One region of the Rahnella sp. 2050 genome, then DNA from elsewhere that is predicted to be linked to it. Evidence: predicted binding sites of a transcription regulator. Region 1 holds the regulator's gene; each other region holds the start of a gene.
The links. Region 1 encodes PhoB, which activates phosphate uptake and scavenging genes when phosphate is short. Its sites were predicted from a motif close to CTGTCATAAAACTGNCNNAT; they were not measured.
Positions count from the first base shown of each region.

Region 2: a site for PhoB is predicted at 1,640-1,659, ahead of opgB (phosphatidylglycerol--membrane-oligosaccharide glycerophosphotransferase). Genes of this name have one in related genera too.
Region 3: a site for PhoB is predicted at 4,525-4,544, ahead of phnC (phosphonate ABC transporter ATP-binding protein). Genes of this name have one in related genera too.

Region 1 covers NZ_JBEPKE010000002.1:845,899-856,391, forward strand. The annotation lists gene qhpR (AraC-like transcriptional regulator QhpR) at 1-946, shown strand, start outside; gene ABIC79_RS11185 (ABC transporter ATP-binding protein) at 943-1,764, opposite strand; gene ABIC79_RS11190 (ABC transporter permease) at 1,761-2,525, opposite strand; gene ABIC79_RS11195 (ABC transporter substrate-binding protein) at 2,537-3,550, opposite strand; gene sbcC (exonuclease subunit SbcC) at 3,790-7,038, opposite strand; gene sbcD (exonuclease subunit SbcD) at 7,035-8,273, opposite strand; gene phoB (phosphate response regulator transcription factor PhoB) at 8,501-9,190, shown strand; gene phoR (phosphate regulon sensor histidine kinase PhoR) at 9,213-10,493, shown strand, end outside.
Region 2 covers NZ_JBEPKE010000006.1:110,749-121,241, forward strand. The annotation lists gene ABIC79_RS20235 (ABC transporter ATP-binding protein) at 1-759, shown strand, start outside; gene ABIC79_RS20240 (ABC transporter ATP-binding protein) at 756-1,472, shown strand; gene opgB (phosphatidylglycerol--membrane-oligosaccharide glycerophosphotransferase) at 1,892-4,198, shown strand; gene ABIC79_RS20250 (MetQ/NlpA family ABC transporter substrate-binding protein) at 4,449-5,291, shown strand; gene ABIC79_RS20255 (methionine ABC transporter ATP-binding protein) at 5,303-6,457, shown strand; gene ABIC79_RS20260 (methionine ABC transporter permease) at 6,438-7,094, shown strand; gene ABIC79_RS20265 (NAD(P)/FAD-dependent oxidoreductase) at 7,131-8,444, opposite strand; gene ABIC79_RS20270 (LysR family transcriptional regulator) at 8,668-9,543, opposite strand; gene ABIC79_RS20275 (NADPH:quinone reductase) at 9,690-9,860, shown strand; gene ABIC79_RS20280 (NmrA/HSCARG family protein) at 9,890-10,493, shown strand, end outside.
Region 3 covers NZ_JBEPKE010000002.1:1,195,064-1,205,556, reverse strand. The annotation lists gene ABIC79_RS12875 (ribosomal protein uL16 3-hydroxylase) at 1-619, shown strand, start outside; gene phnE (phosphonate ABC transporter, permease protein PhnE) at 700-1,623, opposite strand; gene phnE (phosphonate ABC transporter, permease protein PhnE) at 1,623-2,486, opposite strand; gene phnD (phosphonate ABC transporter substrate-binding protein) at 2,647-3,579, opposite strand; gene phnC (phosphonate ABC transporter ATP-binding protein) at 3,648-4,484, opposite strand; gene dld (D-lactate dehydrogenase) at 4,691-6,382, shown strand; gene ABIC79_RS12845 (Yip1 family protein) at 6,522-7,112, opposite strand; gene ABIC79_RS12840 (hypothetical protein) at 7,290-7,949, opposite strand; gene ABIC79_RS12835 (hypothetical protein) at 8,319-8,948, shown strand; gene ABIC79_RS25650 (small membrane protein YohP) at 9,057-9,140, shown strand; gene pbpG (D-alanyl-D-alanine endopeptidase) at 9,210-10,148, opposite strand; gene dusC (tRNA dihydrouridine(16) synthase DusC) at 10,376-10,493, opposite strand, start outside.

The DNA.
Region 1 (10,493 bases):
GGCAGATGTCGATCGTGTGCTAGGCATCTGCCACATCAATCCTGAATTGCTGCAACAACCTACGCTGAGTCTCGGGCTGACTAATTACTGTCAGGTTCTGGAAGAAGCGGCGGCGCAGTCAGGTTGTGATAACTTCGGTTTGCATTACGGGAAACAGTTCAAACCGCAGTCATTAGGGCTGATTGGCTACATCGGTTTATGTTCTTCTTCGGCAGAAACCGCGCTGCAAAACGTAGTGAATGCCTTTCCCTTTCATCAGCACAATACGCTGACGCGGCTGGTGGATAAGGGGGATCATTACCGGTTCGATTATCAGGTGCGGCACGGCAGCATTCTGTGCAGACGGCAGGATGCGGAACTGACGCTGGGGATGATCCTCAATTTATTGCGTCACGGGCTGGGGAAAAACTGGGCGCCGCGTGAGGTGCATTTTGAGCATCCGCGTCCGCAGCAATGGCATGAACACTGCAAAGTATTTGATGCGCCGGTGTATTTCGATCAGCCGTACAATTCCCTGCTGATCGTCAAACGCGATTTACAGCGGGCGATGCCGGAACGGGATCAGACGCTGTTGCTGGTCATGCAGGATGCGATCCGCCGTCTGAATGCGGATGCGCCGTCGCAGCAGTCGCTCACCGACAGCGTGCGATCGCGGGTACGTCAGGCGTTATTACGCGGCGAGCCGGTGCTTGATGAAGTGGCCGAAAAAATGGGTATGTCGCCGAGTTCGCTGCAACGCCGCCTGCGCGAACAGAACCTGACGTTTACCCAACTGGTGGATAACGTCCGTTGCGAACTGGCGACGCATTATCTGCAACAGCAACAACTGCCGATTTCCGAAATGGCGTTGCTGCTAGGGTATTCCGAAGTCAGTGCCTTTTCGCGGGCTTTCCGCCGCTGGTTTGGCGTCAGCCCGCGTCAGTGGCGGCAGACTGCCGCCAGCTAAAGCGCCATCTCCCGTTTAAAGACTTCCAGCGTGTGCGCCTTCACGCGGATAAATTCCGGGTGGCTCATGATTTCCGACCCTCGCGGGCGCGGCAGGTCGAACGGCACGATTTCCGCAATCTGCGTCGGCCGCCGCGTCAGCAGTAAAATCTCATCCGCCAGAAATACCGCATCTTCCAGGTCATGCGAAACAATCAGCATAGTGACGCCGGTCGCCAGTTGCACTTCCTGTAATTTATCGCGGATAAACAGCGTCATCTCGAAATCCAGCGCCGAGAAAGGCTCATCGAGGAACATCACTTCCGGACGCGTCGCCAGCGCCCGCATGATGCACACAGTTTGCTGTTGTCCGCCGGAAAGCTCATACGGATAGCGTTTCAGGTCGAAACGGATATCAAACATCTGCGTCAGTTCTTCGACCCGCGCATTCACATCCGCTTTGCTCATGCCGTGGCGTATCAGCGGATAGGCGATGTTGGCGCGGGCGCTCATCCATGGAAACAGCGCGTCGCGGTAGTTCTGAAACACATAGCCGATGGTGGTTTGCGCCAGCGTTTTGCCGTCGAACAGAATGTCGCCTTTATCTACCGGGATCAGACCGGCGATCATGTTCATTAAGGTCGATTTACCACAGCCGTTCGGCCCGAAGATCGACACGATTTTTCCACGCGGTAAGTCGAGATTCAGGTCGGTATACAGCGGCTGTCCGGCAAACGCCTTGCTCAGTCCGCGGATCGTCACATGGGTGTCCGGGCGCGTGGCATATTGCGGCAACTGCGGGCCTTTATAATCAGGGTTCAGCGAGAGAGGGTGCGTCATGCTTTGCTACTCCAGTGGACGGTTTTTTTCTCGATCAGCAAAAAAGCCAGATTGAGCAGATAACCCAGCGCGCCGGTGATCAGGATCGAGGCGTACATGTCTTTGATGTTAAACACCTGCTGGGCATCGATGATCCGGTGGCCGAGGCCGGTTTCTGATCCGATAAACATTTCGGCGACGATCACGATCACCAGCGCGATCGACACGCCGGTGCGCAGGCCGACAAAGGTTTGTGCCAGGCTTTCCATCAGCATGATGTCTTTGAAAATATGCCAGCGGGAAATTCCCATTACTTTGGCGGCCATCAGGCGCGTTTTTTTGGCATTCATCACGCCGTATGCGCTGTTGAACAGGATGACCAGCACGGCGGCAAAGGCAGCAATGGCGATTTTGTTGGCGTCAGTAATCCCGAAAATCAGCATAAACAGCGGGATCAGCGCTGACGACGGTGTGGAGCGGAAGAAGTCGATCAAAAATTCCAGGCTGCGGTAAACCTTTTCATTGCTGCCCAAAATTACGCCCAGCGGCACGCCAATTACGGCGGCAAAGGCAAAAGACACCAGCGTGCGGTAAAGGGTTGCGCCGATGTCGGTGCGCATGGACGCGTCGGAAAATGACTGGAACATGTAGCCGATTGTCTCGACCGGCGAGGGCAGAAGCACGGGATTCAGCCATTTTGCGCTGACGGCCAGTTGCCAGAATAAAAACAGCAGTACCGGGCCGACCAGCGGCAGTAACCTTGAAGACCAGCGTGAAGTCATCCTGTTTCTCCTTATCCCTGATAGATCAGCGAAGCGACATCCACCGGCTTGCTGAAGATTTTTCTTTCCGTAAAGACGTCATAAAACTTCTGGAACCATTGCAGGTTGTCGCCTTTCAAATCGGGATACATCACGAAGCCCGGCAGCGGCACTTCTTTGACCAGCGCCGGTTCAATGCTGGTGTAACCGGCGACGTTTTCGCGCGCTTTATCAGGGTGAGCCGCAATGAATTCCACCGCTTTCTGATAAGCGGCAATAAACTTTTTGGTTTCTTCCGGCTTGCTGGCGATAAAACTGGCGTTCAGTGCCGCTGCGCCGCCGAACCACGGGGCGTCGGCGTTGCCAAGCACGTATTTAGAAATAACGCCGGTTTCGAGTGTGCGCGAAAGGTTTTTCATGCGTCCGACAGTGCCGGTCGGTTCGAGCGTATATACGCCGTCAATTTGCCCGGCGGCCAGAGCAGGCGCGTGTTGTCCGACCGGCAGTTCAATGACTGACGGATTAGTGAAGCCATTTTTCTCCAGAATAATTTTCGCCATCGTGACGTTCTGGATCCCCGGACCGCAGGCGATTTTCTTGCCTTTCAGGTCACTGATAGCTTTTGCCGGGCTGTTGAGCGGCACCAGAAATTCATCTAACACCAGCGTATGGTTTGACGGGTTAGAACAGATAATTTTGAACAGACCCGGCGAGGTGATCGCCCCGAGTCCCAGCGCGCCGGTTGCCGTGCCGTTGGCGCAGCCGTGGATCCTGCCGGTGATCATCCCTTCGACAATTTGCTGGGCGCTGGCGAATTTAACGCCTTTCACATTCAGCCCGGCTTGTTTAAAAAAGCCCTGCTCCAGTGCCACATACAGCGGCAAACCACCGACAATCGGCCAGTAACCAATACGAATTTCATCGTCGTCGGCTGCAAAAACTGACGTCGGGATCATTCCGCCAAGGGTGGACACTCCGCCGGTAATGGCGAGCCATTTCATCAGCTGGCGACGTTTTTTATCAACTTCAGGTTTGATGTTTTTCATTGGCGGTTCCCTAAGCGGTTATGAGGACGTTGCAACTTGTACTGCAACTTGTATACATAACGTTAAGCACAGGGCGTGCCAGTTCGTTCCGGCAGCGGGAATAAACGTAAATTCAGCAGGTTGAGGAAAAAGCGCGCACTGAACTGGTGCGATTTTTGTGCACGCTTTCACAAAAAGGATCCACCGCAGGGCATGTGGCTAGCAATTTATCTAGCAACCTGCCCGGCAGTGGCGAGGGATCAGACTTTAAATTCACTGCTCAGGCGGCTGACGCCCAGACCGTTCACTTTGGTGACTTTGATCTGCACCGGAATACGGTCTTTCATCGCCTCGACATGGCTGATCACGCCGATGGTTTTACCCGAGGCATTCAGGCTGTCGAGCGCATCCAGCGCGGTATCCAGCGTGTCGGCATCGAGCGTACCGAAACCTTCGTCAAGGAACAGCGAGTCGATGCGGGTTTTATCGCTGACCAGATCGGACAGCGCCAGGGCCAGTGCCAGGCTGACCAGGAAGCTTTCGCCGCCGGATAGCGTGCGGGTATCGCGCACGGCATCGGCCTGCCAGGTATCGACCACCTGCAGTTCCAGCGCATCGCTGGTTTTGCGCTGCAACAGATAACGTCCGTGCAATTTTTCCAGCTGGCGGTTGGCCAGATACACCAGATGATCGAGCGTCAGACCCTGCGCGAATTTACGGAATTTCGCACCGTCGCTGGAGCCAATCATCTGGTTGAGATAACCCCAGTCATCACAGGTCCGCTGCGCCTGCGCAATCTGCGCAATCAGCGTCTGCTGACCATGGTGGCGTTGCTTGTCGCTTTCCAGCTGATTTTTCACTTCGCCCAGACGTTGTTGCAGGACTTTCAGTTGTTGTGCCAGCTCCGCCTGTTGCACCGTCAGGGCGTTAAGATCACTGTCGGTTTCACTCAGATGTGCAGGACGGGCAAGCTGATGTTTTTCGAGCTGCTGACGGGCATCCGCCAGTAATGCCTGCGCCTGTGCCAGTTGTTGTTGCAGATGTTCTTTGCGTTGCTGAAGCTGCTGGCGCAACGCGTCGTCGAGCAGCGCCAGTTTCACTGCGGCTTCATCCGAAAATCCACTGGCGCTCAATGCCTGCTGCCACGCCTGTTCCACCTGCGTCAGTTGTGCGGCGGTCTGTAACTGTTGCTGCTGAGTACTGGCCAACTGACCGGCCAACTGGTCGCGCTGTTCCTGCGCCTTATGCAGCGCGGTCTGGACATCACTCAGCGCTTGTTCTGTCGCCTGTTGTTGCTGATGTAAGTGCTCGCGAACCTGAGCAACCTGACGCTCTCCGAACAGTTCGAGGCGTCGGGCATTCAGCTCAGAAAGGGATTTTTCACCTTCCGCCAGTTGCTTTTGCAACCGCACGAGGTCTTGCTGAGATTTTGCCTGCATCTCTTCCAGCCGGGTAACGCGCTCTGTCAGCAAGGCGCTTTGCTGCTGCACTTTCTGCTGTGCATTCAGTGCGTCGTTCAGGGCATCTTTGGCCTGTTGCAGGGCCCGCGCCAGCTGTTCGTGCTGGCTCAGTCGCGCCTGCGACTGCTGCTCTTCCTCATCGCGGGCGGTCAGCCATTGCGTGATGTCGGCGGTATCATGCAGCGTAAACGTCAGATTCAGCGGCGCACTGAGTTGTTGCCAGTTCAGGGTATGCGCATTCAGTTGTTGCTGATCCTGCTCAAGCTGAGTTTGCAGCCGTGTTTGTTGCTCTTTCAGGCCTTTAATTTTCGCCGCCAGTTCGATACCGCTGGCTTTTGCTGCATCGAATTCCAGTTGCATTTTCTCGACGCGCTGCGCGGTTTCAGAAGGTTTAACCTCCTGATAATGTTCAATCGCCGGATGTGATGTTGAGCCGCACAGCGGACAGGCTTTGCCGCTTTGCAAATTCGCACGTTCGGCTTCAAGGCTGACGATCAGCATTTCCTGTTTATGCAGCGCCTTGACGTCGTTCAGATGTTCCAGTTGTTTCTGACATTGCAGACGGATCGCGCCCAGACGCAGTTCTTCTTCGGCCAGCAGCATCTGGTACTGCGCAAAATCTTTATGTTGTTGCTGCACGCGCTGGTTCAGTTGCGGGAAGATTTGCGAGAGTGAAAACAGCTGCTGCCGCACCGGCCGGAGCTGCATGAGTTCGGTTTGACGTTTTTGTAACACTACCTGCGGGTACTGTTTTTCCAGTTCAGCCTGACGTTGTTGTGCAACGTTAAGGGCTTCAGTCAGCGCGGCCTGACGGGTGTGATGCTGGCGGCTTTCCTCATCCAGTTTCTGACGTTCCGCCGTGATTTGCTGCAGCGTCGCGCTATGTTCACCAGCCTGTTTCTGCGACTCGCTGACCGCCTGTTGTGTTTCCACCAGCGATTTGCGCCATTGCGCGATTTCGCTATCCAGTGGCAGGATTTTTTCTTCGATCAGCGTCTGCATCTGACGCTGTTCTTCCGCCTGTTTCTGCCGTGCAGTGTGCGCCTGTTCCACCGCCAGACTCAGCGGCGTCATCTGTGCAATCTGCTGCTCCTGCTGCTGCGTCAGTTGTATCAGTAATTGCTGAAGGCGCTGCGCGTCATCCTGACAGCGCTGGCGATCATTGAGTAACGGACGCAGTTTTTCTGCCGGTTCGCTGCGCGCCAGTTGCTGTAACTGCGGCGCGGCGGCCAGATTTTCCTGCTCTGCGGCGGTCAGTTGTTGCTGAGACTGCTGCTGTTTTTGCTGCACCTGCTGCCACTGTTGCAGCCAGTTCAGATCCTGCTGGCGCTGCTGCGCCTGCTGACTGAGGCTGATTTCCTGCGTGTTCAGTTCAGCACGTTGTGCTTCCAGCGTCTGGCGCTGTTCTTCGCTGAGCAGTTCGATTCCGGCCATGCGCTGATGCAGACCGTCCAGCGCAATGCGCGCTTCTTTATGTTGCTCAAACACGCGTTGAGAAAGCAGACCGTAAATCTCGGTGCCGGTCAGTTCTTCCAGCAATTCGGCGCGGTCGTTGGCATCGGCATTCAGAAACGCGGCGAACTGCCCCTGTGAAAGCATCATGGATTTGGTGAAACGGCCGAAATCCAGCCCGGTCAGTGTGGCGATGGCATCGAGTTTATCGCGCACTTTATCCGCCAGAATTTTGCCGTCGGCCAGTAACGCCAGCTCGACTTTCGGTGCCTGCAGATTGCCGTCAGGGGAATTTTTGGCGCGGCGCTGGCTCCAGAAAGCGCGGTAACCCACACCTTTGACTTCAAACTCCACTTCGGCCAGCGATTCTGCGGTGTGGCGGGTCATCAGTTCATTCTGGCTTGGTGTAATGTTCAGCCGTGGCGTCTGATGATAAAGCGCCAGACAAATGGCATCGAGCAGGGTGGTTTTCCCCGCACCGGTCGGGCCGGTGATGGCGAATAATCCGTTGCTGGCAAACGGCTCGGCGGTGAAATCAATTTTCCATTCGCCTTCCAGCGAGTTCAGGTTTTTTAAACGCAGGCTGAGAATTTTCATTGTGCGCTGTCCTCCGCGTTCTGACCGTTGGTAACCTGTTCAACCACCTGCGCAAACAACGTGCGCATCCGTGCCTGACGCGGCTCGTCAGGGTCCGGTTCCAGCGCCAGCCGTCGTTCAAACACGTCGCTGACGCTCAGTTCGCTGAGGGTTTCTTTTTCCTGCTGCTCAATACTGTTGATTCGCTGTTCTTTGCTGCGGCGTAACAGCACGACTTCTACCGGGAGATCTTCCGTCAGCGCCTGAATGCGTCGCTGGATGTCGCTGAGATAATCCTGGGTGGAGACTTCAATATCGAGCCACACCGGTTTGGCCGGATCACCGCCTTCGAACTGTGCCAGTTGGTGTTCAATCTCCACCAGCGAGCCTTTGATTACCTGCATCGGCTGGAAAACCGGGATTTCCAGTGTGTCGATGGCGTTGAGCGTCGCACCATCAAAATCAAGTAAGTACACACTTTTAGCTTTGCTCAGTTCGTCAAAACTCAGGGCAATCGGCGAACCGCTGTAACGGATATGTTCGGTTTTGGCGACGCATTGTGCACGGTGAATATGACCCAGTGCCACATAATCGACCGGCGGAAAGGCCTGCGCCGGAAACGCATCGAGCGTACCTATATAGATGTCGCGCACGGAATCAGAGGTACTGACGCCGACAGTCGTCAGATGGCCGGTCGCAATAATAGGCAGCGGCATGCCCAGTTCGTCACGTCTGGCCTGCGCAGCCTGCCAGAGCGCGTCATAATGCGCGGCGATGGCTTCCTGCAATGCCAGTTGCTTGTCGCTGCCGGACTGTCCCGCCTGGCTGGCGAGCAGATCACGCGGGCGTAAAAACGGGATAGCGCACAGTATCGCGCCGGGTTTCCCGTCACGCTGACTGAGCACTAAAATCTGTTCAGAAAGGTTTTCACCGACGGTGGCAATCACCCGCGTATTCAGGCAGGAAAGGAGCTCGCGCGATTCATTGAGCGTGGCGACAGAATCGTGGTTACCAGCCAGCACCACCAGCTGGCAGCCGGTTTGCTGTAATTCCACCACGAAGCGGTTATACAATTCGCGGGCATAACTGGGTGGGGATCCCGTGTCGAAAATATCGCCCGCGACAATCACGGCGTCGACCTGATGTTGTTGCACCTGACCGGTCAGCCAGCGCAAAAATGCCTGATGTTCGGCTGCACGGCTTTTAGTGAAAAAGTACTGGCCGAGGTGCCAGTCTGAGGTGTGGATCAGGCGCATGAGACTCCCGTATGAACCCTGGATGACGACAATGGGGTAAAGTATAAACGTCGGCAGGGGAAGCTGTCCCCGATAAATCAGACCAATTTCAGCAAGATGGCCGGAAATTATCTGTCATAGTTGACTGTAATGAACCATTCTTTTCATTCATAAATCTGTCACAAAACTGACGCATAATGGCGCCCGCAATCAAATAAAAGATCGCTAACCTATTGGCAGGACCTACGATGGCTAGACGTATATTGGTGGTTGAAGACGAAGCTCCAATCCGTGAAATGGTGTGTTTTGTACTGGAACAAAATGGCTATCAGGCCGTAGAAGCTGAGGATTTTGATTCAGCGATTGGGCAGCTTGTTGAACCTTACCCTGAACTGATCCTGCTTGACTGGATGTTACCTGGCGGTTCCGGTATTCAGTTTATTAAGCATCTTAAACGTGAGGCACTGACCCGCGAAATTCCGGTGATGATGCTGACCGCACGCGGTGAAGAAGAAGATCGGGTGCGCGGCCTTGAAGTGGGTGCCGATGATTACATCACTAAACCGTTTTCTCCGAAAGAACTGGTTGCCCGCATTAAAGCCGTGATGCGTCGCATCTCGCCAATGGCGGTGGAAGAAGTGATCGACATGCAGGGTTTAAGCCTGGATCCGTCGTCTCACCGGGTAATGGCCAACGAGCAGGCGCTCGATATGGGGCCGACCGAATTTAAGTTATTACACTTCTTTATGACCCATTCCGAACGTGTATACAGCCGCGAACAGTTGCTCAATAACGTCTGGGGCACTAACGTTTATGTGGAAGATCGCACGGTTGACGTGCATATTCGTCGTTTACGTAAGGCGCTGGAAACCAGTGGACATGACAGAATGATCCAGACTGTTCGTGGTACCGGATACCGTTTTTCAACGCGTTATTGAGCCCTCACAGCGGAGAATCTGTGTGCTAGAACGTTTGTCATGGAAACGACTGGCGGGTGAATTGTTTCTCTTTTGCCTGCCAGCGTTAATTCTCGGTATCTTCGTCGGCCATTTCGGCTGGCTCCTCCTGGTGTCGCTGATGGCGGCACTGGGCTGGAATTATTACAACCAGCTTAAACTCTCTCACTGGCTGTGGCTCGACCGCAGCATTACGCCACCGAATGGGCGCTGGAGCTGGGAGCCGCTGTTTTACGGGCTGAACCAGATGCAGATACGCAACCGGCGTCGCCGTCGGGAATTAGGTCAGCTCATCAAACGTTTTCGCAGCGGTGCCGAATCGCTGCCGGATGCCGTGGTGCTGACCACTGAAGATGGCAATATTTTCTGGTGTAACGGACTGGCGCAGGATTTGCTCGGTTTCCGCTGGCCGGAAGATAACGGGCAACATATCTTCAACCTGCTGCGTTATCCGGAATTCCGGCTGTGGATCCAGACCCGCGATTTCAGCCGGGCGCTGAATTTACAACTCAATAATGAGCATTATGTCGAATTTCGCGTCATGCCTTATTCCGAAGGACAACTGCTGATGGTGGCACGCGACGTGACCCAGATGCGTCAGCTTGAAGGCGCACGGCGTAACTTCTTCGCTAACGTCAGTCATGAACTGAGAACCCCATTGACGGTATTGCAGGGGTATCTGGAAATGATGGAAGACGCCAAGCTGGAAGAGCCTTTCCGCACTAAAGCGCTGGATACCATGCAGGAACAGACGCGGCGGATGGACGGGCTGGTGAAACAGCTGCTGACGCTGTCGAAAATCGAAGCCTCAGCGAATATTGATTTGCACGAAAAAGTGGATATTCCGGTGATGCTCGGCATGCTCGAACGTGAAGTGCAAACGTTAAGCAACGGCAGGCATGAAGTGGTGTTTCGCGTAAACGACAAGCTGAAGGTCTTTGGTAATGAAGATCAACTGCGCAGCGCGGTGTCGAACCTGGTGTATAACGCGGTTAACCACACGCCAGCGGGGACACGGATTGAAGTCAGCTGGCAACAAACGCCGCATGGCGCACAGTTCCAGATCAGCGACAACGGACCGGGCATTGCGCCGCAGCACCTGCCGCGCCTGACCGAACGTTTCTACCGCGTCGATAAAGCCCGTTCACGTCAGACCGGCGGCAGCGGACTGGGACTGGCAATCGTCAAACATGCGCTCAGCCATCACCACACGAAACTTGAAGTCATGAGTGAAGTCGGCGTCGGTACCCGGTTTATGTTTATGCTGGCGCCGAAGTTGATTGTT
Region 2 (10,493 bases), on a different contig from region 1:
GGCGCAGGAAAAACCACGGTATTTAATTGCCTGACAGGTTTTTATAAAGCGTCCGGCGGCAATATTTTGCTCAATACGCGCCGCCGGACGACCAATGTAATCCAGGTGCTCGGGCAGAAATTTCAGCCTGATGACTGGATAAAACCGGCGCAACTGGGCAAACGCATTTTCTACAAAATGTTCGGCGGTACACACCTGGTTAACCGCGCCGGGCTGGCGCGTACCTTTCAGAATATCCGGCTGTTTCGTGAAATGTCGGTGGTTGAAAATCTGCTGGTCGCTCAGCACATGCAAACCAACCGCAACCTGATTGCCGGTGTGCTCAATACGCCGGGTTATCGCCGTGCGGAAAATCAGGCGCTGGACCGCGCATTTTACTGGCTGGAAGTGGTGGAACTGGTGGATTGTGCCAACCGGCTGGCAGGGGAAATGTCTTACGGTCAGCAGCGCCGGCTGGAAATCGCCCGTGCGATGTGTACCGCGCCGGAAATGATTTGCCTGGACGAACCGGCAGCCGGTCTGAATCCGGTTGAAACACGTACGCTGAGCAAAATTATCCGCTTCCTGCGCGATCATCACGACATCACCGTGCTGCTGATCGAACATGATATGGGCATGGTGATGGACATTTCCGACCACATTATCGTGCTCGACCACGGCGACGTGATTGCCGAAGGAATACCGCAGGCTATTCAGAACGATGAGAAAGTCATTGCCGCGTATCTGGGTGCTGATGAAGACGACGAGGTCAGCTTATGAGCGACGCGATGCTGGAATTTCGTGATGTGAATGTGTATTACGGGGCGATTCAGGCATTACAGCAGGTCTCTTTGCAGGTGCATGAGGGGGAAACGGTGGCGTTGATTGGTGCCAACGGTGCCGGGAAATCAACGCTGCTGATGTCGATATTCGGCCAGCCACGTATACAGAGCGGGCAGATCCTGTTTCGCGGGGAAGATATCAGCCGCAAATCGACACACTTTGTGGCTTCGGCTGGCATAGCGCAATCGCCGGAAGGGCGACGTGTTTTTCCGGATATGACCGTGGAAGAAAACCTGCTGATGGGCACCATTCCCGTCGGGAATAAACACGCGGCAGAAGATCTGCACACCATGTTTGAGTTATTCCCGCGCCTGAAGGAACGCCGTAAACAACGGGCGATGACCATGTCCGGTGGTGAACAGCAAATGCTGGCGATTGCCCGTGCGCTGATGAGTCGCCCGAAGCTGTTACTGCTCGATGAACCGAGTCTTGGGCTGGCGCCTATTATCGTTAAACAGATTTTCCAGACCTTGCGCGAACTGGCAAAAAACGGCATGACTATCTTTCTGGTGGAGCAAAATGCGCATCATGCGCTCAGGCTTTCTGACCGGGGTTATGTGATGGTCAACGGACAAATTCGGCTTAGCGGTTCAGGCGAAGAACTTTTACATAATCAGGAGGTGCGGAAAGCTTATCTCGGAGGAATCTGATTTTTCATCTTCAATGCCCGCGATACCCCGTATTGCGGGCCTTCCCGCCAACTTTTTTCCGCATTTTCAACCTGCCTCCACATTTCGCCCACAGTATTCCGCTATCATGCAATTCTTACAGAAAGGTGACCGGAAAGTTAATTTTCTGAGGTATCATGCGGAATTAGCTGTCATGAATTTGTAAAACGTCAGTTTTTTTGGGCACATCAGTGGCCTGAAGCCGTGTTAAGGCGTTGACCCACCAGGATCAACAGGCTATATAGCGCTATCCGTTTTTGGCATGAATTTTCCTGTCTCAGGGATGAAGTAAGTGAATGACAAACGGGTCATTCGCTCGATGAGTTGAACCGTCGGCGCTGCTCGTAAAACAGCAGAAATGGGTCGTAGAGTTTATTGTTTAAATCAGACAGGGTGCTGAAATGGCTTCTGAGATAATTTCCTTCGTATTATTTCTTTCTTCTATTTTTCTCTACGTCACGCGGGCGTCGGCCAGCCGTGTCTGGTTTTCACTGGTGCTGTTTTTCCTCGGGCTTTACGTCATTCTTAACGTCATCCTGATCGGCAGCAATTATTTCACCGGTGAAGGCATCACGGACGCGGTGTTATATACCGTCACCAGTAGCCTGAAAGGGGCGGGGCTCAATAAATATATCCTGCCATTTATCGGTTTACTGGCAGGGCTTGTCAGCGTATTCGCTTTGCTGGCGTGGGGGCTGAAGCAGCGTCGTGCCAAAAACAGCAGCGCGGTCTACAGTGCGCTGGCCGTGGTGCTGGCGGTCTTTTCTGTCGGTTCCACACAGGCATTCCAGAACATCTCGCGTCTGGTCAAAACGCAAATCTCAGGCAGCGGTGCAGATTTTAGTACCTATTACAAAGTGCCCGAAAAAGCCATTAAAGGCGCGAAAAAGCCTAACCTGGTTTATATCTACGGCGAGAGTCTGGAACGCACGTATTTTGATGACAAAGTCTTCCCCGGCCTGACCACCGAATTAAACCGCCATAAAGCGCAGAGTACCGATTTCACAAACACCAAACAGTTGCCGGGCACTGGCTATACCATCGCGGGTATGGTGGCTTCTCAGTGTGGGATCCCGTTGTTTGCGCCGTTTGATGGTAATGCCTCCAGTGCACTGGCGACTTTCTACCCTGAAAACGTCTGTCTTGGCGATGTGCTCAAAGGTGCAGGTTATACCAACTATTTCTATCAGGGCGCTGAACTGGCTTTCGCAGGCAAAGGAACCTTCCTGAAATCCCATGGTTTCGACCATCTTTATGGTTACAACGAATTGCGTCCGACTGTCGCGGACCCGTCCTATAAAAATGACTGGGGCTGGTATGACGACACCTTGCTGGATGAGGTGTACAAAAAATTCGTGACGCTGAGTCAGGAAGGTAAGCCGTTCTCACTGTTCACGCTGACCGTTGATACGCATCATCCTGACGGCTTTATTTCCCGCGGCTGTACCCGCAAGGAATATAAAGTGAACGGTAAAGCCAACCAGTCACTGAGCGCCGTGTCCTGTAGTCAGGAACTGATTGCCGCATTTATCGATAAGATTAAAAAGTCCGGTTATTTCGATAACACCATCATTGTGGTGTCTTCCGATCATCTGGCGATGAACAACACGGCTTACAACATTCTGACCAAACAGAACCGTAAAGACCTGTTCTTCGTACTCGACGGCCGTCATCCGGCGGGGGAGCTGAACGGTGCGAAACGCAGCACCCTGGATAATGGCGCGACCGTACTGGATATGATGGGCGGCGACAACTACATCGGTCTTGGACGCAGCGGTGTTTCTGCGACATCGATGACTGCGCAGTTCCTCAATATTGATGACAAAGTGAATGCCTGGAAACCGGCGGTCATCAAACAGTGGGGCTTCCCGAACAGCATCAAAGACTATGCGGTGAATACCAAAGACAGCACTTTCACCTTCTCCGGCATGACCATCAAAACGCCGTTTATTCTGAAGGTCACGGCAGACAAAATTGAGCCGATGTTTGATGTCTATCTGTCCACGCCGCTGAAAAAACAACTGGCCGGACTGGCGACCAGCGATAACTTTGTCTGGGTTGATAAATGCTACGAAATGGGACGCGTCTGGGCACCAGAGTTGTCGCTCAATACCGGCCTGTGCGTTGCATCGGGGAACCTCGGGGCGAAGCCGACGATCGTGCAGATCACCGGTGATACCTTCAAAGGTAAAGTGGACTTCGTGAAAGACACCTCGGGCAGCAATGCGATTTATCAGCAAACCCTGAAGACGCTGAACATTGATGATTCCGCCACCACTTATCAGTCGAAAGCCATCGCTTTTATGGTGCCGGGATTGCCGGAGCAGGTAAAAGCGATTACCGGTGTTTCAGCCGTTGAAAACTGGGGACGCTGGTCAGATGCCAATCTGGCACCGTCGGTGAAAATTGATTACGTTAAACCGCTGCCCGCCACCTTTGATGTGGTGATCCGCGCACGGGCTTACGGCAATAACATCGATAAGCCGGTTTCCGTCCGTGTCGGAGATCAGGAGCAGTTTGTCACCTTCGGCGATAAAGACGGTATCGTGAAAGTACAGTTCACCAATCCGGGAGCGGAGCAAAGTATCGTCATCACGCCGCCGGAACCGACCGAACCCACTGAAGGCACCAGCGGCGGCTTCCAGCCTCGTAAACTGGGCATCGGCATGGTTTCTCTTGAAGTTCAGCCGGTGGATCCGCAGTCTTAATCCGCTGTTTGCCCGAAATGTTAAAAACCCGCTCCGGCGGGTTTTTTATTGGAAGCAAATTGGGGAAATGGCAATTGAAATAACACTTAGCATTTTTATCGCTTTACTATCCCATTTCGGTTATTCATTTCAAGAATAACTATCATTAAAACAATATTATAAAGAAATAAGCCGATGGGTATACTCGCCAAATTCCTGCACGGAAACACAGCCCGGAGCAGGCATCTCATCACACTTTTGGGGATAGCGTATGCGCAAGACATTCAACAAAACAAAGACCCGTATTCACCGTGCTGTTTTACTGGCCGCAACCTCGGCAGTGATCATTTCCGGCAGCGTGCTGGCGCCGCTGAGTGCGGCACAGGCCGCCGATAAAACCACGGTTAAGGTCGGAATTATCAGCGGGGAGGACGAAGATGTCTGGCGTGAAGTGGTCAGACAGGCCGCAGCAAAAGGTCTGACGGTAAAACCGGTGATTTTCAACGATTACAACCAGCCAAATGAAGCCCTGCAAAACGGCGAAGTGGATGCCAATGCCTTCCAGCATCAGCCTTTCCTCGATAACCAGATCAAAGTGAATCACTACAACATCGTGCGCGTGGGTGATACCGCTGTGTGGCCAATCGGGTTGTACTCTAAAAAAGTAAAATCTGCCGACCAGCTGAAAGAAGGGGCAGTGATTGGCGTGCCGAATGACCCGGCGAACGAAGGGCGCGGGCTGATCCTGCTTCAGCAATCTGGCGTGATCAAACTCAAACCGGGCGCCGGTATTTTCGCCACTACGGCGGATATCACTGAGAACCCGCGCCACGTCACCATTAAAGAGCTGGATTCCGGCATTATCGGCCGCTCCGTGCCGGATCTGGATGCTGCGATTGTGAACACCGACTGGGCGCTGAAAAGTGGCCTGACGCCTGCGGATCGTATCGCGCAGGAACCGGTAAAGAATAATCCTTACAACAACTTCATCGCGGTGAAAACTGAAAATGTGAATGCGCCGTGGGTGAAAACGCTGGTCAGTTCTTACCAGAACGAGGCTGTCAAACAGGTGTTTGATAAGGTCTATAAAGGCACCGGCGTGACGGCCTGGTAAGGATGTAAAGCATGACGATCATCTCTGAAACCGGTGCGCAGTTCACGGCGACGTCTTCAGAAAAAGCCCCTCCACGCCCGGCTAACGCCGGGCAGTTTGCCGGTGGCACTCTGAAAACGCATCAGGATGAGGTGCATGACGTCGTGCGCCTTGACCATGTAAGCCGTCAGTTCGGCACAATTCAGGCGCTGAAAGATGTCTCGCTGACGGTCCGGCGGGGCGAAATCCTGGGCATTATTGGCCGCAGCGGTGCGGGGAAATCCACCCTGATCCGCTGCCTGAACGGACTGGAACAGCCGGACAGCGGCGTGATTGAAATCGAAGGCCATGCCATCACCGGCCTGAGCGAGAAAGCCTTGCAGTCAGTGCGCAGCCGCGTGGGGATGGTGTTCCAGCATTTCAATTTGCTGTCGGCCAAAACGGTTGAGCAGAATGTCGCGCTGCCATTGAAAATCGCCGGATACGACAAGGCACGGCGTCAGGCGCGTGTCGCCGAGCTGCTGGCGCTGGTCGGGCTGGAAGATAAGGCAAAGAACTATCCGGCGGCGTTGTCCGGCGGTCAGAAACAGCGCGTCGGTATTGCCCGTGCGCTGGCAGCCAGTCCGGCACTTTTACTTTGCGATGAAGCGACATCGGCGCTCGATCCTGAAACCACGCGTTCGATTCTGGCGCTGCTGCAATCCCTCAATCAGAAACTCGGCATCACCATTTTGCTGATCACCCATGAGATGGAGGTGATTAAAAAAATCGCGCATCGCGTGGCGGTGATTAATGGCGGTGAAATTATCGAAGAGGGGCCGGTGTGGCAGGTGTTTGCGCATCCGCAGTCCGCGCTGACCCGTACGCTGTTACAGGGATTATTGCCGCAACTGCCGGAAGCGCTGGCTGAACGGTTGTCGCCGGTACGTCAGGGCGAGGCCATTTACAGCGTCCAGTATGCGGAGCAGGGGCGGCAGGGCGAAATACTCACTCAAATGGCGACGGCATTACCGGGCAAATTCCGGCTGATCCAGGGCGGCGTGGATCATATTCAGCATTATGCCGTTGTGCGTTTCTTCTTCTCAGTGCCGGTAAACGATACGGCATCTGAGCAGGTTGTTTTAGACTGGCTGCGACAGCACCAGGCCACCGTGGAGCTGACAGGTTATGTCTCCGGTAATGATTGATTTACTGATTAACGCCGTCGAAGAAACGTTACTGATGACGGCAATTTCCGGCCTGTTCTCGCTGATCGCGGGTTTGCCTCTGGGCCTGATTCTGGTGATGAGCAGTCCCGGCGGCATTGCCGAAAATCGCTGGGTTAACCGCTCGCTCGGGCTGGTGATCAACGGTTTCCGTTCTCTGCCATTTATCATTTTGCTGGTGGCGCTGATCCCGGTAACCCGTTTTCTGGTGGGCACATCGCTCGGCACCTGGGCGGCGATTGTTCCGCTGTCGATTACCGCCACGCCGTATTTCGCCCGCGTGGCAGAAGTCTCGCTGCGCGACGTGGATCGCGGACTGACTGACGCCGTTCGCGCGATGGGTGCCAGTAAACTGCGTATTGTCTGGGACGTGCTGATCCCGGAAGCGCTGCCCGGTATTTTGTCCGGATTTGTGGTCACGCTGGTGGCGTTGATTGGCGCATCGGCGATGGCGGGCGCTATCGGCGCAGGCGGACTGGGTGATCTGGCAATCCGTTACGGTTATCAGCGTTTTGAAACGGTGGTGATGATAGAAGTGATCGTCGTGCTGATTGTGATGGTTTGCGGCATTCAGTGGCTGGGCGATCGTATCGTGGCGCGCGTCGATAAACGTCATTAAAAAGCCGGTTATGCGGCGACCGGCTATGTTCAGTCTCTACAACTCGCTGCGTGAACGCCAGCGTTCACGGGCCATAAATCCTTTCACACCGACATCCAGGAACGGGCGCGGCGGCAGATAACTGGCGCGTCCGATGCCCTGCATATCGGCCAGCAACGGATTGTCCTCTCCCAGCGCATGTTCCGCCAGCAACCGCCCGAACGCACTCTGCTTGGAACTGCCGGAACCATTACATCCCGCTGACGAATACACGTTCGGCGCAATATTCCCCCATACCGGCGCGCCGTTGCGCGTAATGCTGATCAGCCCCGACCAGGTGTACGCCATATTGACGTCCTGTAACTGCGGATAAATACGGGCAAATAATGCCTGATGGCGGCGGGCATGACGGCCGGTTTCTACCGCACGGGTCACCAGACCTGGCGTAAAGTTGACGTGTTCGCGGATCAGGAAGCGATGGTCAGAGGTATAGCGCAACGTCGCACCCGCCAGTGCATTCACCGGCGTCGAGCCCCACGGCGCAATATCACCGATAAGCTGACGTTGTGCGGGTGACAGCGGTTCAGTCAGTGTTGCAAACGTCGACATCGCGAAGACGTTGCCTTTGAACAGCGGTAACCCGCGTGCTGCACCATTGATCGCCAGCATCAGTTTACCGGCACGCACTTCGCCGTGCGGCGTTTCTGCATGAATAGTGCCCTGAGTGTCAATCTGCAACGCAGGTGAGTTGGCATAAACCGTGACGTTTGCCGGCAACGTGGCCACCAGCCCGCTGATCAGCGCCGCCGGATTCACCAGAATACAGTTGGGCGTGTACACCGCGCTGCGGTAAAAACCGGTGCCCAAACGCTGACGGAGTGCGGCTCTGTCCAGCAGCTCAAAGCTTTCGCCGAGCGTGGTGAGTTCCTGCTGATAATGCGCGATTTCACCGTCAAACTGCGCACTCACGGCGCAATGGTATTTGCCTGAATTCAGCCAGTCGCACGCAATATCATGCTTATCGACGGTCTCTTTCAGATGATGCAACCCGTACTGTAAAAGACGCCGGTACGCATTGGCGTGTTCCAGCTCAGCCGATGTGCTGCCGACGGTATGCGGTAAATCAATCACAAAACCCGAATTACGGGCCGAAGCGTTATCGGCCACGTCGAGCGCCTCGAGTACCACAACATGCTCATGCGGCCGAAGCTCGGCAATACGACGGGCAAATGCCAGCCCGGCAAAGCCTGCGCCAATCACCAGCCAGTCTGCCGTGACTTTTCCACGTAAAGCCGGATGGCGGGGAATATCACCCCGCAGCGCCGCCCAGCCGTTAATATTTTGATCAAGAGGTAAATGTTTAATTTTCATTGTCTGTCAGGTGGTTATCCCGGGTGCAATGATCCTAAGGGATAGACGTATAGATGTCTAATGCGGATTAATGCTATCAAAAGAAGGTGAGCTGAATACTGCACAGGTAGCGGCTGAATCTGGTCGTCTGCTACCCCCTGAGAATTTTGCCGGTGACCGGTCGCCTGTCTCCGGAAGTTGGCTATGAAATCCTCCTGTTGCGCGAAAGAAAAAATTGAGAGCGCTATCCGTTGAGAACCAGAGACATGTCCGGGTATCGGGCGCACAGGAAATCGACGAATGCGCGAACTTTTGGCGCAGCAAGCCGCCTGGAAGTATGCAAAACCCAAAGTTCCCGCTCTGCCCCCGACACGATGCCCCACTGAACTAAATCGCCGCGGGCAAGCTGGTTCCATGCGATGGATTGCGGAATGAGGGCAGCCCCACCGCCGGCGATTGCCGCATCGCGGACCATCAGTAACGAAGAGAAGCGCAATTTTGGGATCGGCTCCAGGATCAGTTGCCCGCCATCGAGACTCCAGTGGGCAGGCTGGAAACTCGACGTTACGATGCCGGGCACTGGCCTGATTGCGCCGGGGAGTGGCCTGATTATTTCAGGTGCGGCCACGACAACCAGCCTGTCTTTGGCGAAACACCGTCCGACTAAATTGCTGTCGGGGCTTGGGTTGATGCGGATTGCGACGTCAAATTGTTCCTCGACGAGATCCACCATGCGATCTTCCGCCACGATTTCAATTTCAATTTCCGGGTAGGCCGCACAGAATTCGGCACCAATGCGCCCCATCGCAAGCTGGGAAAACAGGACCGGAGCGGCGACACGCAAACGCCCGCGAGGCGTCGAAACACCATCACCGACCGCCGTCATGGCTTCGGTCACCTCACTCAGCAGGCCTTCAGTCCGGGAGATCAGCGTCGCCCCGGCTTCGGTGAGCTTCAAACCGCGAGCGCTTCGCTCGATCAGCCTCACACCCAGTTGCTCCTCAAGATCTGCGATGCGTCGCGATAGCGTGGCTTTGGAAATGCCGCTTGCGCGGCTTGCCTTCCCCAGCCCTTCATTTGTGGCGACGAGGATAAAATCAGACAGCGCGTTCAGGTTCATGGTGTTCCATTTATGAGACAAGGTGTCTAAGTTTTAGGATCTTTGTTTTTTAATTGCAACGGAATATTGTCTCGTTATCAGAACTTGCTACGAGGAACTGCAATGAACAACGTACAACGCGCCGTACTGATTGGGGTCTCTGGTTTATGAATAAGCCCGATCCGGTATTACTCGGGAAGCTGGCCAACGACGTCGCCAGCGGCACGCTACAGTCCAGAATTGGCGGCGTAGTGGGCTTCGCTGATATTCCCAACGCAATCGAACGTAATCGTACCGTTTCACGGACCGGTAAGGTCGTTGCGGATTTCTCACGTTAACCATTATCACTATCTTGCAGGAGTTAAATATGAGCATTCTCGTTACCGGTGCCACGGGCACCATTGGTTCACTTATCATTCAGGGTCTGGCTGACGCTGGCGCCGGGGTCAAAGCCCTGGTACGCCAGGCGGGTAAGCGCGAGTTTCCGGCAGGGGTTACGGAAGTCGTTGCAGACCTGACCGACGTCGCGTCGATGCGTGCCGCGCTGTCATCGGTACGAACGCTGTTTCTGCTGAATGCGGTTACGCCCGATGAGGTTACTCAGGCCCTGATCGCCCTGAACCTCGCCCGCGAGGCGGGCATTGAGCGTATCGTTTATCTGTCGGTGATCCATGCTGATAAATTCACCAACGTTCCGCACTTTACCGGCAAGCATACGGTTGAACGGATGATCAAAAGTCATGACATCCCCGCCACCATTCTGCGTCCGGCTTATTTCATGCAAAACGACCTGATGGTTCAACAGACGATTCAGAACTACGCGGTGTACCCGATGCCTGTCGGCTCGGCGGGCGTCTCAATGATTGATGCGCGCGATATCGCGGATGTCGCCGTGGCTGAGTTGCTGCGACGCGACAGGGCATCGTCTGCGCTGGATCCTGTCACGCTGGAGTTGATTGGGCCGCAACCGC
Region 3 (10,493 bases), 350 kb from region 1:
CATTGATGAAGATCTTGAACCTGGCGACATTCTGTATATTCCGCCGGGCTTCCCGCACGACGGCTTTACCCATGAAACCGCCCTCAACTATTCCGTCGGTTTCCGTGGCCCTAACAGCCGCGATTTCATCAGCAGTTTTGCTGACTACGCGCTGGAAAACGATCTGGGCGGCAGCCATTACAGCGATCCGGATCTCAGGCTGCGCGACCACGTCGGGAAAGTAGAAGATTACGAGCTGGAACGTGTGCGCCAGATGATGGTTGAGCTGATCAGCCAGCCGGAAGATTTCAAACAATGGTTTGGCCGTTTCGCCACTACGCCCCGCCATGAACTGGATATCGCGCCAGCCGAACCGCCATACGAATCACATGAAATTGCCGATGCACTGATGCAGGGCGAAAGCCTGGTGCGCCTGAGCGGTCTGCGGGTTCTCAACGTCGGCGAACGTTTCTTTGTTAACAGCGAGCCGCTGGAAACATCGCAACATGCCGCCGCCGATGCGCTGTGCCGCTATACGCTGATCAGTAAAACAGAGCTGGGTGCTGCGTTGCAGGATCCTGAATTTGTCGCTCTGTTAACAGATCTGGTGAATCAGGGTTACTGGTATTTCGACGAGTAAACTCCCGGCGATTCAATAACAGCAAAGGCGGCATCCATCCCGGATGCCGCCTTCTTTTATTCTGTTTCGACCGTTAACATTTACGAGCGATAAAGCTCCACCGGCGGCTTCATTTTCCGTTCTTCCGGTGCGAATAAACTAATCTCTTCGCCCAGGATATATTTGGCGCGCAGCATCGCGGAAATCTTGTCCATAATCATCACGATAGCCACTAAAATCAATGTGATAAACATCACTACATCCCAGTTCCACAGACGCATATTTTCCGCATACACCAGACCGATCCCGCCCGCGCCAACAAAACCAAGAACAGCGGCTGAACGGGTATTGGATTCAATCTGATACAGCGACAACGCAAGGAATGTCGGGAAGGATTGAGTGAAAATCCCGAAGCGGTGCGTTTGTAGCGGGGAAGCCCCCAGCGCCCGCAGGCCGCGGCTCGGCGAACGATCTACCGCCTCATGCCCTTCCGCATAAAGCTTGCCAAGCAAGCCTAAATCCTGCATCACGATCGCCAGCACACCGGCCAGCGGCCCCATGCCGACAGCACGAACGAAAATCAGCCCCCAGATCGCCATATCCAGCCCGCGTAAAACATCCAGAAGACGGCGGATGACCATGGAAACGGGTCTGAGAACCGGCGTCGACATCACATTACGCGCCGCAAGGAATGAAAGAGGCAATGCGAGGAAAGACGCGGTGATGGTTCCGGAAAACACAATCGCCAGCGTGATAGCTATTTGCGAAAAATAATACATAAACGGCCATTCGGAAACGTTATGCCAGACAAACATCCGCAGGAAATAACGTCCTACTTCGCGGGTGCCGCGCACCACTTCGCTCCATGGAATACCGAAATAACTGAAGAAATAGACGTAGTACAGCGTAATCACGACAGCCAGTATCGCGAGGTAGCGCAGATAGCGGCGCTGCGCGGCAAACAGATGCCCGTGCTTCTGCTTCAGGCTGCTGACCACATGAGGTTCGAGCGCATCAGTTAACATCAGAAAGTGCCCTCCACAACGCGTTTGCGCAATTTACCGGAAAGAAAATCCATCGCCGACACCACCAGAATAATCAGCAGTAAGGTCATGCTGACCTGGTCATATCGGTCCAGTTTGATTGAGGTCATCAGCTCCTGCCCGATACCACCGGCCCCGACCAGCCCGAGGATAGTCGACTGGCGGAAGTTAATTTCGAGGCGCATAAAGCTGTAGGATAAGAAGATCGGTTTCACCTGCGGCCACATGGCGAAACGCATGCGCTGCAAACGCCCCGCGCCACAGGCTCTGAGTCCGCGCACCGGTTTATCCGATGCGGTTTCAATGGATTCGTAGAACAATTTGGTCAGACTGCCGGCAGTGTGTAACGTCAGGGCGATAAAGCCCGGAATGGCACCGACGCCAAACGCCATCACACACATTACCGCCCAGGCCAGTTCCGGCATGGTGCGCAGGAAAGCGACAAAGGTACGGATGCTGAATTTCACCCATTTAGGCGAATCCGTATTGCTGGCGGCGAGAAAAGCCAGCACGACTGCCAGCGCCGTCGACAATATCGTCGAGGACAACGCCAGCTGAATAGTTTCCCAAATCAGCGGCAGCTGAATATTGAGACGATATCCCCAATACGCCAGTGAACCTTCTGTATGTCCGTCAGCAAATAACAATGACCAGTGTAATACCGGCACCGTCTGACCAATATAATCAAAGAAGCTCGGCGCGGAGACAATAATCGTTTTTAAATTAAGTTCGGAAACATTGCCTGACCACAGATATAACAACAACATCAGCCCTGACCAGATCAGCGCTTCCCGCTTTTGTTTACCGCGTATCTGCTGGTAATAACGATTGAAGTCTTTGTTCAAAATAATATTTCCGATTTGCGATAATCATTATTCCTCCCCCTGCGAAGGGGGAGGTCAGGAGGGGGTATTAAAAAAACAATAATGGTAAAAGCTTTCGCTTCCTGAGTTGCCATTAATACCCCACCCCAACCCTCCCCTTCGCAGGGGAGGGAGTTACGGGTTAGCGACCGCCTTTAGTCAGCTCACGCTTCATATCAATAATCTGCTGATATTCAGCCAGGGACGTTTCGCCGATATGCTGTTTGCCGCCCACCGCTTTTACGAAACAAGCGTGGTCATCTTTATCCAGTTTCTTAATGGCAGAAACCAGCTTAGCTTTAAATGCCGGTGGCAAATCGCTGCGCACTAAAATCGGACCATTAGGAATTAATGGCGATTCCCAGATAATGCGGATTTTCTTCATCAGATCCGGATGGTCCATGCGGATCATGCGGTTGAATGCACCGGAGGTATAACCGGTTTCGCGGTCGCCGATCATTGAAGTCCAGGTGACTGCGCCTTCGAACTGGCCGTTCAGCACGCCAAGAATATCCTGCTCATGGCCGCCGGAGAAGGTTACGCTGGAGAAGAAGTTGTTGTATTTGTTATCCGTCGTGCCGCCAAATTCTTTCTTGAATGTCTGGTTTGGGATCAGGTAACCCGAAGTAGAATCCGGGTCAGCGAAACCGAATGATTTGCCTTTCAGGTCAGATAATTTCTGGTACGGGCTGTCGGCTTTCACGACAACCACGGAGTGATAACCCCGGGATTTATCCGTATCGTCAATGACAATGCCGACCAGATCCACCGCTTTCGGATTATTAATATAAACCGAAGCAAAAGATGACGGGGACATGCTTAATACCATATCCACTTTCTTACCTAATAACCCCTGAATAACACCTGAATAATCGGATGAATTACGCAGTTTGGTATCCACATTTAATTCTTTATCGAAGAAATCTTTTACACACTGATTATCGCCGATTTGCTGGGTGGCATTCTGGCCACCCAGAATACCTAAGTTTAATTCTTTAGGAGCATCTTCTGCCATGCTGTGCATTGCAGTAAAAGAACCTGCTACGAAGACTGCCAGACGTAATAACTTCTTCATGTAATGATGACCTTGTGTAGATTGAGAGAAAGTAGAAATAAGCACTGCAAAATAAATAACGTTATTGTTTAACTGTTTATCGCTTCGTGTTCTTCACCGTATAACTGATGCAAAATGCCTTCAGTTAACTGGTCCGGATGGCCGTCGAAAATAATCTGCCCTTTCGCGATGCCGATAACGCGGGTGCAATAATCTTTCACCAACTCGACAGAGTGCAGGTTGACCATCACGGCGATATTCTCTTCGCTGACTTTTTTCAGCGCATTCATGATGCGCAGGGTATTTTTCGGATCCAGTGACGCCACCGGTTCATCGGCCAGCAGAATTTTCGGGTTCTGCATCAGCGCGCGACAAATCGCCACACGCTGCATCTGGCCGCCGGAAAGGTTTTCGGCACGCTGCAATGCATGCGGCAGCATGTGCAACCATTCAAGCAAAGAGATGGCGCGGGCGCGGTCTTCGTCATCGAACTGGTTAAAGAATGATTTGAACGTTGAGGTGTGGCTGAGACGCCCCAGTAACACATTTGTCAGGACATCCAGACGAGGCACCAGGCAGAAATCCTGAAAAATCATGCCACAGCCTGAACGCCAGCGACGCAATGCTTTGCCGGTAAGCCCGGCCAGCTCCTGCTGTTCACCATTTTCGTAATGACATACCACACTGCCATCCGTGAGCGGGATCGTACCGTTGAGCACATGCAGCAGGGTGGATTTACCCGCGCCAGAACGGCCAATTACCGCCACGAACTCACCGGCGTGGAGATCAAAATTGATGTCATTCAGGACACGCTGACCCGATTTATAGGATTTCACCAGGCCTTTGACGTCCAGAACTTTGTTCAGATGCTGTGGCCCGGTCTGAGGATATTCAGCCTGTGCCAGCTTAAGTTGAGCTTGCGCCATGATGCTGTCTCTCGGTTGCTTTCGTTATCTGGCGTTCATTAAGCGCGAGTTTTATGACACATCAATGACGATTTAATGGACAGCGCATGACAAAAATGCAACAGATTAAGTGAAATTACCTAACCCATATCCCGAATGACGTTTAACTTAACAAGTATCATTTAAGTCTATGATTAGATGGCATCCCATCAAAAAAGGAAGATGAAATGGATAATCAGTCACTCATCGCCACGCTGAAAGAGATTGCCGGCAGCCGCCACGTTTTAACCGGCGACAGCAACACCGAACGCTACCGCAAAGGGTTTCGCTCCGGTGGCGGCAAAGCGCTGGCGGTCGTATTTCCACAAACGCTGCTGCAACAGTGGCAACTGCTCAAAACCTGCATCGCCGCCGACAAGATTGTCATTATGCAGGCCGCCAATACCGGGCTGACCGAAGGTTCGACGCCCAGCGGCGACGACTATGACCGCGACATTGTTATTTTCAGCACCCTGAAACTGGACACGATCCAGTTACTCGACGGCGGTCATCAGGTGATCGGCTTTCCCGGCAGCACCCTGTATAAGCTGGAAAAAATCCTCAAGCCCTACAACCGCGAACCGCATTCAGTGATTGGCTCGTCCTGCATCGGCGCATCGGTGGTCGGCGGGATCTGTAATAATTCTGGCGGATCGCTGGTGAAACGCGGCCCGGCGTATACCGAAATGGCGCTCTATGCACAAATCGATGCACAAGGTGAATTGCGGCTGATTAACCATCTGGGCATTAATCTTGGTGAAACGCCGGAAGAAATCCTGACACGTCTGGAAAAAGGCGATTATCTGGAAACCGATATCCAGCATGATCAGCGTCTGGCGTCGGATCACGATTATGCCTCACGTGTCCGCGAAGTGGATGCGGATACGCCGTCGCGTTTCAACGCGGATGAGCGACGTTTATTTGAAGCTTCAGGTTGTGCGGGCAAGCTGGCGGTTTTCGCCGTGCGGCTCGATACGTTTCCGGCAGAAACGCAGCAGCAGGTTTTCTACATCGGCACCAATGACACGGCGGTGCTGACAGAATTACGCCGCCAGATCCTGCGTGACTTCGCTAACCTTCCGGTGGCAGGGGAATACATGCACCGGGATATTTTCGATATCACCGAAGTCTATGGCAAAGACACTTTCCTGATGATCGACAAACTTGGCACCGACAAAATGCCGGACATGTTTACTGCCAAAGGAAAGTTCGATGCACACGCCAGCAAGGTCCCTTTCCTGCCCAAACATTTCAGCGACCGCGTGATGCAGTGTCTGAGCAAAGCCCTGCCGAATCATCTGCCACCGCGTATGAAGCAGTATCGTGACCGGTTTGAACATCACTTACTGCTGAAAATGTCCGGCCCCGGTATTGACGAAGCCCGAACCTTTTTGACACGTTTCTTTAGTGATGGTCAGGGTGATTTCTTTATCTGTTCCGCCGACGAAGGCAAGAAAGCCTTCCTGCATCGCTTTGCCGCCGCCGGTGCCGCCGTGCGGTATCACGCGGTACATGAAAAAGAAGTGGAAGATATTCTGGCGCTGGATATCGCACTGCGCCGCAATGACCGCGACTGGTTCGAGACATTGCCGGAAGATATCGACAATCAACTGGTGGCAAAACTGTATTACGGCCATTTCATGTGCCACGTTTTCCATCAGGATTACATCGTCAAAAAAGGCGCAAACAGCAAGGCGCTGAAACACAGGATGTTAGAACTGCTCGACGCCAAAGGCGCGGAATATCCCGCCGAACATAACGTCGGCCATTTGTATCTGGCAAAACCACATTTGAAAGAATTCTACCGGCAGGCAGACCCGACCAACAGCTTCAATCCGGGTATCGGGAAAACCAGTAAGATGAAGAACTGGCAGGAATAATGTCCTTCAAAAGAGGAATGGCGTAGTCGGCGCAGGCAGTTTGTTCCCAGACAGCGCGGAGGACCCGGAGCGTACATAAAGTACGTGAGGAGTCCGAGCACTGCCCGGGGGCAAAATGGCAAGTAAGATAGCCATTAAGTTAAAATAACTGTGTTCCGTAACCCCACATAATTACCGTCAGAGCCAGAAGCAGCTCTAATACCAGAACGCCCATTGCCAGTGTTGAACTGGAGAACAGGAACCCTTCGCGACGGTCGATATTGAGGAAGTTAGGAATGCCGAGATACAACAGGTATCCGCTGTAACACAGGCCGATCAGCCCGACAAACAGGCATAACCAGACCATCGGATACAGGGCTACGACCCCGCTGAGGAACATGGGTGTGGCCACGTAGCCGGCAAAGACGATACAGTTGTTGAGTGTCGGGCGGCTGTCATAGCGACGCGCCATTCCGTAGATAATCCGCCCCATCAGTGCGACAGCAGCGAGCATCAGAACATAGAAAATGACGGCGATATAAGACGCGGTAAACATGGAAACCATCAGCTTCTCGCCATCACCGAAGTTCCAGCCAAGTTGTGTTGTTCCGATGAAAGAACAGACAACCGGGATGAGCGCCATTAAAAGAACATGGTGGGAATACACATGTGAAACGGTTTCCCGCTCACGCTGGATTTGTTGCAATTCGGGACCCGGATTGGATATCAGTCCCCAGACATGATTAGCCATGAAACACCCCCTTGTACGCCGAAAGCCGCCAGCAGCGCGCAGTGATAAACCTTCGGGATTGCCCGTCAGACAAGGGCATAAAGAAGGTGGCGACCTGTCTATATTATAGTCGCTCTTGCCAGCTTTGCTGATACGGCCAATTCAGCGTAATGGGAGATCAACCGTATCAGGTCGCCGTTAGTGAATATAGCGTGCAGCCGTAAACGTCACGCCAACCAGTACCAGCATCATGCTGACAATCCATCGGGTCTGTTTAATCATGAGATCGTAAAACATTGCCTGCATTGCACTCAGTGAAGCTTCAATCTTCACAAAGCGTTCATCTACTTTTTCAAAGCGCCGGTCGATCTTCTCAAATCGTTGTTCTATTTTGTCAAAGCGCTCATCTACACGATCGAACTGTTTATCGACCTGTTGAAACTGTTTATCTACCTGTTCAAACTGTTTATCTATCCTCACCAGATGATCGTCAATTCTCAGCAGGTGCCCGTCGATGCGCGCGATGCTCTGTTCGGTTTTCCCGACACGACCCCCGATATCTGTCACCGCTTCAGTGAGCGTGACCATCTGGTGCTCCAGTTTGCCGACACGGAGATTCGTCTCCGTGATCACTACCGTTAGCTGACTGACCTGCTGTTCCACCTTCCCTACCCGCAGATTCAGCCCGGCAATTTCCTCACCATTTTTGATTCCCTGCTTTTCAATATTGTTGATCTGGTTTTGCATGAGCTTTTCCATGAGCGATTTTCCTTTGTAATCTTCCGGCCAGGCAGGCGCGCCTGGAAAATAGAGCATCCTGTTGATCGGCGATAGATCCCGTCTGCTGAGCTGAAACATAGTTGTTGTCCCTCACATGAGCTTTCCCTGTTTAGAAATCCTTAATCTGGCCACAGTTTGCACTGGATAAATAACCACCTCAAATCAATTTCCTTCTCGATAAATACGCGATTGCTTATGTATCTATATATGGTTGAGTTGCATTACCTTAATGAATAAATACCAATGAAAATAACCTGTTACGGGGATCGTTAACAGGTCAAACTTAAGGAATTACGGACGGGCGCGGGTTATGGAAATCATAGCGTGCACCGGGGAAACCGGGCATTTTCCAGCCCGCATTAACTCATCAGTTTTTACAGGTAAAAAAGTCTGCGGTACGGTTAAAAAATCATTAACGTAGAGGCAGACACTTATCAGGAGAATTACATGCGCATTACCTGCTTACACACGGCCGACAGCAATATTGCGGTTTTCGAAAATACGGCTCACGAACTTGGGCTGGATCAGCATAAGTTTGTGCATGTTTCGCGGCCCGATTTACTGGCTGCAGCCGAAAAGGCGGGCGGGCTGACTGCAGAAATTCGTCAGCAAACGGCGGATGTGCTGCTGGCATTGAGTGAAAATGCCGATCGCGTTTTACTGACCTGCTCGACGCTGGGTTCTGCCGCGACGCTTGCCAGCGAAAGTGCCGCGGTGCCGGTGTTGCGTGTCGATCAGACGCTGGCGGAACAGGCCATGAAAACAGCGGGCAGTGTGGTTGCACTCTGTGCGGTCGAAACGACCCTGGAGCCGACGCGGCAGTTGTTCGCGCAGGTGGAAAAACATCCGCAGGCGCAGTTTGAAATCCATCTGGTGGCAGGCGCATGGGAAAAGTTTAAGCAGGGGGATCTGGCCGGATATTTACAGGCTATCGCGGCGGCGGCTGATGTGGAATACAGGCGAGGCGCGGCCTGCGTGGTGCTGGCTCAGGCTTCGATGACCGGTGCGGCACAACTGACCCAAATGGGCAAACCGCTTACCAGCCCGGAATGTGGTCTGCGCGCGGCACTGGCCTGAAATTAGCAAGCACACAGCAAAAATGCAGGCAGAAGCTATACTGATAAGGAATATCATTGGCTTAGCCGGATGGCCGATGACGACTGAAGGTTATGTTAAGGAGAAAACATGAAAATTATTCTGTGGATCATCGCCATCATCTTTATCGTCGGCTTACTGACCCTGACAGGGGTGTTTAAACTGATTTTCTGACCACGTTGTCTGTCCCTGCAAAACAAAAAGTCCGGCATCTGGCCGGACTTTTTCATTTCAATCATCTGCTCAATCATCCGCCTCTTCGACGGAAGGCTGCGTTTTCTGCTGCTCTTTCTGCTTACGGTAGTTTTTGGCAATCTGTGGAACAGGCACTGCTTTGCCGGTTTCCATCCAGGTGCGCAGGCGGTTGGCATCGGCAAAGGCCGTAAATTTCCCGAAGGCATCCATCACGACCAGCGTAACGGGCTTGCCGTTAATGGTGGTACGCATCGCCAGGCAATGGCCGGCTTCATCGGTGTAACCGGTTTTGGTCAGCTGGATATTCCACGACGGATTCATGATCAGATGGTTGGTATTACGGAACGGCAATGCATACGCCGGATGGCTGAAGACAGCCGTTTTTTCAGCAGTCGTACTTAGCTGACCGATCAGCGGATAGCGCTGTGAAGCCAGCAGCAGCCGTGTTAAATCACGCGCGGTGGAGACGTTGCGCGGCGACAAACCGGTCGGTTCAGCATAATGCGTATGGGTCATGCCCAGCGATTTCGCCTTCGCATTCATAGCATTGATAAATGCAGAATAACCGCCCGGATAATGTGCCGCGAGACTGGCCGCAGCCCGGTTTTCTGAGGACATCAGCGCCAGTTGGATCATCTGACGACGGGTAATTTCACTGTTCAGTTTCACGCGGGAGAACACGCCACGCATTTCAGGTGTATTACTGATATCGATATTGATCACTTCGTCGAGTGGCAGATTCGCATCAAGCGTCACCATCGCGGTCATCAGTTTGGTCAGGGAGGCAATCGGCCTCACCTCATCCGGATTTCGGGAATAAATCACTTCGTGGCTTTTCAGATCCACCACCATGGCACTGCCGGAAGCAATTTGAACGATCGGGGCGACGGCCGGCTCATGCTTTGCAGCGGTGGCGGCAGGGGCAGACAACATGCCTGTATTTAAGGCTAATAAGCTCAGAACCAAAAGACGGATTTTCACATGCATTGCTCTGTATTTAGAAAGTTGTCATTAAGATATGTCGTAACAGCGGGCGGAATTATAAGTGAGGCGAAAAGTCTTAGCACCCGCAATTTTCAATTCTATTTGTCACAAAGTCTGTCACCACCACCCACAGACCGTGGAACGACGAGTAAGTGAACACTTGCGTAAGAATGCACTGAAAAAATAAAGGGACGCTCAGAAAGCGTCCCTTCGAAATACACAGGTGAATATTATTGATTGTCGATCAGATAACCAATCTCCTTCGACGTCTTCAGCACGCGCACTTCAGTAAATAACTCTGTCGCCTCTTCGTACTCTTTACGCAAATAACTCAGCCACTGTTTAATG